3 regions of the Nocardia sp. NPDC047648 genome follow, and region 2 is predicted to be linked to each of the others. Evidence: riboswitches for the same ligand, from Rfam matches in the RefSeq annotation. Region 2 holds a riboswitch; each other region holds the start of a gene.

Region 1 (2,197 bases), on a different contig from region 2:
GTCGCGCAGGCGGTCGGCGAGCCGGTGTTCGTGCGCGGCAAGGGTTTCGGCGTCGATCCCGCTGAGCGCGTCACAAGCCGCGGCCAGCGCGGCGGCGCCGAGCACGTTCGGCGAGCCTGCTTCGTGCCGCTGCGGAGCGGACGCCCATTCGGCCGCGTCGCTGCGCACCTCACGCACCGCGCCGCCGCCCGCGAGGTAGGGCTGCGCCGCGTCGAGCCAATCCCGCTTGCCCACCAGCACACCGGCGCCGAACGGCGCGTAGAGCTTATGCCCGGAGAACGCCAGGTAGTCGATCGCGGTGTCCCGCAGGCTGATCCGCCGATGCGGCGCCAACTGGGCGGCGTCCACCAGGATCCGGGCGCCGCACTGATGCGCGATGGTGGCCAGCCGTTCCAGCGGAAGCACCTCGCCGGTCACGTTCGACGCGCCGGTCACCGCGAGCAATGCGGCCGGCTTGCTGCACAGTTCGGCGACCAGCCTGCCGATGGTCTCCTCGACCGTGTCGGCGGCCCGCACGACGCGCCTGCCCCGCTTGGTCCACGGCAGGAAGTTGGCGTGGTGCTCGATGTCGAGCACCACGGTGTCCCCGGGGACGCAGGAGGCCAGCAGGTTCAGCGAGTCGGTGGTGTTGCGGGTGAAGACCACCACCTGATCGTCGGCGGCGTCGAGGAACCGGGACACCGATCCGCGAGCGGCTTCGTAGCACTCGGTGGAGATCCGCGAGGCGTAGCCGGCGCCGCGGTGCACGCTCGCGTAGTACGGCAGCAACTGCTGCACCCGGTCGGTGACCTGGGCCAACGCGGGCGCACTCGCGGCGTAGTCGAAGTTGGCGTAGGTCGCCGATCCGCCGTGCACCAGCGGCACGCGCAGTTCGTCGCCGGACACCCGGGCGAGTGCGGCACAGGAGTTGTCGACAGCAGTAGTCATCACGTGAATCCCGTCGGCTCAGGGACTCGCGACCGAACGATTCGGCGAGTCCGCGCTTGCCGCGCCCGGTTGGGCGGCGGCCGGGTCGTCACCCGGAGCACCCCACCGCGGAGGAGGGTTGCCGGCCAGCAAGCCGGGGCTTTGCGCTGGCACTCATGACCAGACCCGAGAGTGGCAGAAGCGCCCCGGCACTGTCAACCACGTTCCACCCGAGTCCCCACGAGCACCGCGTGGACATAACCACCACGCGTCGGCCATTACAAGCACCCCCACGACGACGCGCGAGCCGCGCCCGACGCGGGCTTTCGCGTCTCGGCACCGGCCTGTCCACGGGTGAACGCGCCTCGGTTCGCTCGGCGGTTACCACCGACCCGATCCGATGCCGATGCGACTCGGTCCCCGCTCGTTTCCCGCATCGGCGCAGCTTCTCGAGCGCCTCCGTATCTCGAACCGCTGAACCCGATCGCGGCGCGCCCCGCTGCGACTCCCCCGATGACCGGCCGGAACGAACCGGCGTCCCGGCCCTCGCGAGGACCAGATCCGGACCGCTCGATGAGCCGAATCACACCTTCGGATCAGCGATCTCCCGGCGAACGCGGCGGGCGAGCCGCCCACCAGCGTTTTGCCCCGCCGGAACGGCGAATATCGATCCCACCTGCAACAACTCGCATCGCGCCCACCGATCCGGCATCCGGTTCGGTGAACAACAAGCGACGACAACCCCGGGTACCGTGGACAGCTGGCCACAGCGCTGTTTGCCCTTTGGTAACCCAGCTATGACACAACAACGGGAAAGTGTGAGGCAAGTCGATGGGAGGTGCGCACAGCACCATGCTCGAGACAGACGTCGACGCGCCGGCGGGCCCGTTGTCACGCGGCGATCGCGCACCGGAGGCCAGGACGCTCGTCGACATCCTGACCGCGACGGCACTCGCCCATCCCGACGCCCCCGCCATCGACGACGGCCACGTGGTGCTGTCCTATCTGGAATTGGTCGTCGAGATCGAGAACACCATGGCCCGGCTCGCCACCGCGGGCGTGCGGCCCGGCGATCGGGTCGGCGTGCGCATGCCGTCGGGCACCCGCGGGCTCTATGTGACCATCCTCGCCGTCCTCTACTCCGGCGCCGCTTACGTGCCGGTCGACGCCGACGACCCGGACGAGCGCGCCCAGCTGGTCTTCGGGGAAGCGCAGGTCACCGCGATCGTGACCGCCGAAGGCATCGAGACCACGGCCGCGGGCATCCGCGCAGCGGAGCAGCAGCGCGAAC
Region 2 (2,197 bases):
CGCCGCCGACCACGCACGGCACCGGCGTCGCCGCGAGCGCCGCCTCGATGCCGCCCCGGCCGCGGCCGACGTCGTGCCGGTTCATCGCCTCGGTCAGCAGCACATAGGTGGCGGGATCGAAGCGCTTGCACAGCTTTTCGGCCTGGTGGTCCAGGTAGCTCTGCACCGCGTAACGGCCGCCCTGCCACGGGTCCTCGTCGCCCTGGGGCTTGTTCTCGAACCGGTGGTCGAGCTCGAATTCGGTGCGGTAGGTCAGGTGTGCGATCCGCCGGGCCAGGGCCATGCCCGTCAGCGGGGCGCGGCCGGTGCCGTGATAGTCGCCGCCCTGCCAGTCCGGATCGGCCTTGATCGCCGCGATCTGGGTGGTCTGGGTACCGATCTGGTCGGCGGTGGCGCGGGCTCCGACCGCGAGCACCAGCGCCGCCGCGACCCGCTCCGGTGCGCCGACCATCCACTCCAGCACCCGCATGCCGCCCATCGACCCGCCGACCACGGCGGCGAGCCGCTCGACACCGAGCAGGTCGAGCAGAGCGGCCTCGGCGGTCACCTGATCGCGAATGGAGATCTCGGGAAACCTTGCGCCCCAAGGCTTCCCGTCCGGCGCGGGACTCGACGGCCCGGTGCTGCCCTTGCAGCCGCCGAGCACGTTCGTCGCGATCACACACCATTCGTCGGTGTCCAGCGGAGCACCCGGGCCGACCATGCCGTCCCACCAGCCGGGCATCTCGTGCACGTCGTCGGGCTTGCCGACGACGTGCGAGTCGCCGGTCAGCGCGTGTTCGACCAGCACGATGTTGTCCAGTCCGGGGGAGAGTTCACCCCAGCGCTGTACCGCGAGGTGGACGTCCGGGATGACCGCGCCGTTCTCCAGTCGCACGTCCCCGATGGCGATGGTGCCGAGCTGTCCATCCGGGGGCGGCAGGACGTTGCCGGAGGTCCGCGTGCTCGGTTCGGTGCTCACGGTCACGTCGCCGCCGTCGCGAAGCCGGCGCGTAGATCGCCCGGAATGTCCACGGTGGCGGCCACGCGGCTGTACGGCGCTGCCGGGTCCTGCTCGGTCCCGGGCGCGGTGAATTCACTCATGGTTTGCTCCCAAAAGGTGTTCGCCGGTACAGCAAGGGTTAGCGGTGTGTGGGTAACGAACAACAACACATGCCGGCGACCTCCTGTTACGCGCTTGCTCCCGACTCTCGGGAGCCAGGTCATCACCCGGAGCACCCCACCGCGGTTGGAGGGTTGCCGACCAGCGAGCCGGGGCTTGGCGCTGGTACTCATAACCTGCCCGGCATCATAACCGGCGGGCGGTCGGCGTCCGAAATCCTCCGCCGAACTCACTGGTCCGCGACGGTCGCCGCCCCGCAGCAGGTGCGTACGAATTCGTCGTACGCCTCGGTGAACGCGGTGCGCCCCGCCCTGGTCGCGGTCGCGAGGTCCTCGTCCAGGAACGCGTCGTCGGAGCACTCCATGCCGATGTGGCCGATCAGTTGCCAGGTACCGACGAGGAGCCGCACCGCGCGCGCGTCCGGTTCGGTGCCGAGGCGCTCGGCGACCACCGCGGCGATCGCCGTGTTCTTGTCGTCGGCGAGTTCCATGCTGCGCGCGCTGACCGAAGGGCTGCTGCGCAGGATCCGTTGCATCTTCTGGAACTGCCGGAACGACAACGGGTCGGCCTCGCCACCCTCGGCGGCTTGATCGACCACGTGCAGGAAGGCCGCGAGCAGCGCCTGTAGTTCGTTGCCCGTGCGTGGCTGCTCGCGCAGCGTCTCGGCGATCGTGCGCCCGAAATCCTGGACCGGCCCGAGGACGATGTCCTCTTTGCTCTCGAAATAGCGGTTGATCGTGCGCGGCGAGACGTCCGCCACGTTGGCGATCTGCTCGATCGTGGTCGCGTCGAAGCCCTGCGTGTCGCACAGATCCAGGGCGGCCGCGATGATGCGCAACCGCGTCTGCTGCTTCTTGCGTTCGCGCAGCCCTGGGGTCGCGGGGGCGCTCGCGGCGCGGTCGGCCGCAGCGCTCGCGCCCATCGGCGTCGATGACTCGAGCATGACCCCATGGTAACGCAACCTGTTGTTTTCCTGTCCTTAACGGTCAAATGTCGTAGTACGACACTTTTCTCTTGACGACAAATGTCGCTCGATGACAGGATGGCTTCCGACATCGAGGGACGAGGAGACGACCGTGACGGAATCCGGGACAG
Region 3 (2,197 bases), on a different contig from region 2:
GCTGGCCCGCTCGACCGAGACCGGCGGCCCGCTGGGACGCGCGGACGTGCCTGCCGCCTTCGCGCATCCGGTGTCGGTGGCGGCGTATCTGCTGCTGTGGGCGCGTTCGCACCGGGCCCGCCGTCGCGGCACGGCGCACTGGAAGGGGCGTTCGCTCCCAGCGGCGGCGCCGCGCCGCGACAGCTGAATCTCACGGGACCGCGGTGACTCCGACCGTCGGCAGGAAGAAGCAGGACTTGGCGCCGTTCTGCACCGTGCCGAACACCGCGGCGAGAACGGTGCCCTTGCCGGTGTCCACCGGGACCGCCCGCACCCCGCCCATGGGGAGGGCCGCGAAGAGGAAGTCCCGGATCGCCTGCTCGGCCACCGGCCGCTGGTCCGCGGGTACGGCAGCGGGGATCATCGCGCGGGCGATGTCGGCCAGCGGTCCCATGGCGGCCGTTCCGCTGCGTCCGTTGCTCAGATTGAGCCAGGCCACCTGCATTCCGGCGGTGTTCGCCCCGTCCGGCCCGAGGCCGTAGGGCACGAAGGTGAACATGGCTTGCCCGGCCTTGACGGCGCTGAGGTCCAGTCCGGGAAGCTGCACGGTGTTCTTCGGCCACGGCCCGGGTATGGCTCCGGCCACCGCGGGCGCCAGCCCGGCCGTGGTGTTGTCGAGGCAGAACGCCGACGCGCTCGGGTACGCGAACGGCTGGATACCGAGCGCGCGCAGCGCGTCGAGCGCGGTTTGATAGGCGCCGAACAGGTCACCGGGGGCGGCGATCGGCGCGGAGAGATCGGAGAACGCGGGAATCGTGGCATCCGGAGCCGCGAACGCGGCACCCGGCCCGGCAAACGCGAGGGCGACCGAACAGGTCGCGACAGCGGACAATTGGGTCAGACGACGCAAAATGATCACGAAACCTCCTCATCGGCGGAACGATCGAGGGGCACAGTACTCCGGCAAACGGCTCCAACAGCACGGATTGCGTACAGCAATTTCGCGGCGAGTCTCGTTTGCCCGAAATAGGCTTCCGCGTGGCCGACCCGCGTTCCCCAGCCTTGGCGATACCCGTATGCTGCATCGGGCCGCCGTCTTCCGGCGCTGGACGCCCGTCCGCGACGACGCGACAGGTTCACCCCGCCCCTCGGCGAAGCAGCGCACGCCTGGTTACTACAAAGACCCGATCAACTGGCGTGGACAAGGTCTACGCTCACGCTGATTACTTCTCTTGTTCCAGCCTTCCCTTGCTGGGCATCATGATTCGGCTCGCCCCTGACATCGGTTGACAGGGGGTCGGCGCCAACCATCCAGAGCGACCGAGAGACCTGGCTCGTCGACGTCGCAGCAACCCCCCGGCCACCGGGTGCGGGTGCTTCCGCCGGGACCGATGGAGGAACCGAAGTGATCATCGAGGACCCGTCATGAGTGCGTCCACCGCGCCCGCGACCGCCCCGGCGCGCGAACCGGACGCGGCCGGCACACCCCTCCCCGCGCCGGACGCCCCCGAGTACGGCACACCGCCGACCGTGGCCAAGACCCGGCACCCCTGGCGCTGGGTAGTCGGTGCCGTCGCGCTGATCCTGCTCGCCCAGTTCGTGCACGGGCTGGCCACCAACCCCGGGTGGGACTGGCCGACGTTCGCGCAGTACATCACCGCGAAGTCGGTGCTGTCGGCGTTGCGGGTCACCGTGGAGCTGACCGCATGGGGCACGGCGCTGGGCTTTCTGCTCGGCACCGCGCTCGCGGTCGCCCGGCTGTCGAACAATCCGGTGCTGCGGGTGATCTCGTGGGTCTACATCTGGGCGTTCCGTTCGATCCCGCTGATCGTGCAGCTGCTGTTCTGGTTCAACATCGCCTACCTGTACCGGACCGTCTCGATCGGCATCCCGTTCGGGCCCGCGCTGTTCACCTTCGAGGTGAACGGGGTGATCAGCGGTTTCACCGCCGCCGTGATCGGGTTGGCCCTGCATCAGGCGGCGTATTCGGCCGAGATCATCCGGGCCGGGTTCATCGCGGTGGACGCCGGTCAACTGGAAGCCGCCGCCGCGCTGGGGATCCCACGGCTGCGGCAGTTCCGCACGGTGGTGGCGCCGCAGGCCATGCGCTCGATCCTGCCGAACGCGACCAACGAGGTGATCAGCCTGTTCAAGGGCACCTCGATCGTGTCGGTGATGGCGATCGCCGAGCTGTTCTACCAGGTCCAGGTCATCTACG

Evidence for each region. A riboswitch is a leader RNA that binds a small molecule or an ion and turns the genes downstream of it on or off. The one in region 2 is predicted to bind S-adenosylmethionine.
Region 1: it holds a riboswitch for S-adenosylmethionine, as region 2 does, so the genes downstream of both, ABZ803_RS27810 (aminotransferase class V-fold PLP-dependent enzyme) here and ABZ803_RS31445 (homoserine O-acetyltransferase) in region 2, are expected to answer to the same signal.
Region 3: it holds a riboswitch for S-adenosylmethionine, as region 2 does, so the genes downstream of both, ABZ803_RS22505 (amino acid ABC transporter permease) here and ABZ803_RS31445 (homoserine O-acetyltransferase) in region 2, are expected to answer to the same signal.

What each region holds. Positions count from the first base shown of each region.
Region 1 is NZ_JBEYSX010000015.1:152,539-154,735, reverse strand. It holds gene ABZ803_RS27810 (aminotransferase class V-fold PLP-dependent enzyme) at 1-927, opposite strand, end outside; SAM riboswitch class IV at 975-1,088, opposite strand; gene ABZ803_RS27805 (Pls/PosA family non-ribosomal peptide synthetase) at 1,759-2,197, shown strand, end outside.
Region 2 is NZ_JBEYSX010000020.1:53,467-55,663, forward strand. It holds gene ABZ803_RS31445 (homoserine O-acetyltransferase) at 1-967, opposite strand, end outside; SAM riboswitch class IV at 1,169-1,279, opposite strand; gene ABZ803_RS31450 (TetR family transcriptional regulator) at 1,332-2,045, opposite strand; gene ABZ803_RS31455 (MFS transporter) at 2,179-2,197, shown strand, end outside.
Region 3 is NZ_JBEYSX010000011.1:25,456-27,652, reverse strand. It holds gene ABZ803_RS22515 (glycosyltransferase family A protein) at 1-187, shown strand, start outside; gene ABZ803_RS22510 (hypothetical protein) at 191-898, opposite strand; SAM riboswitch class I at 1,284-1,377, shown strand; gene ABZ803_RS22505 (amino acid ABC transporter permease) at 1,405-2,197, shown strand, end outside.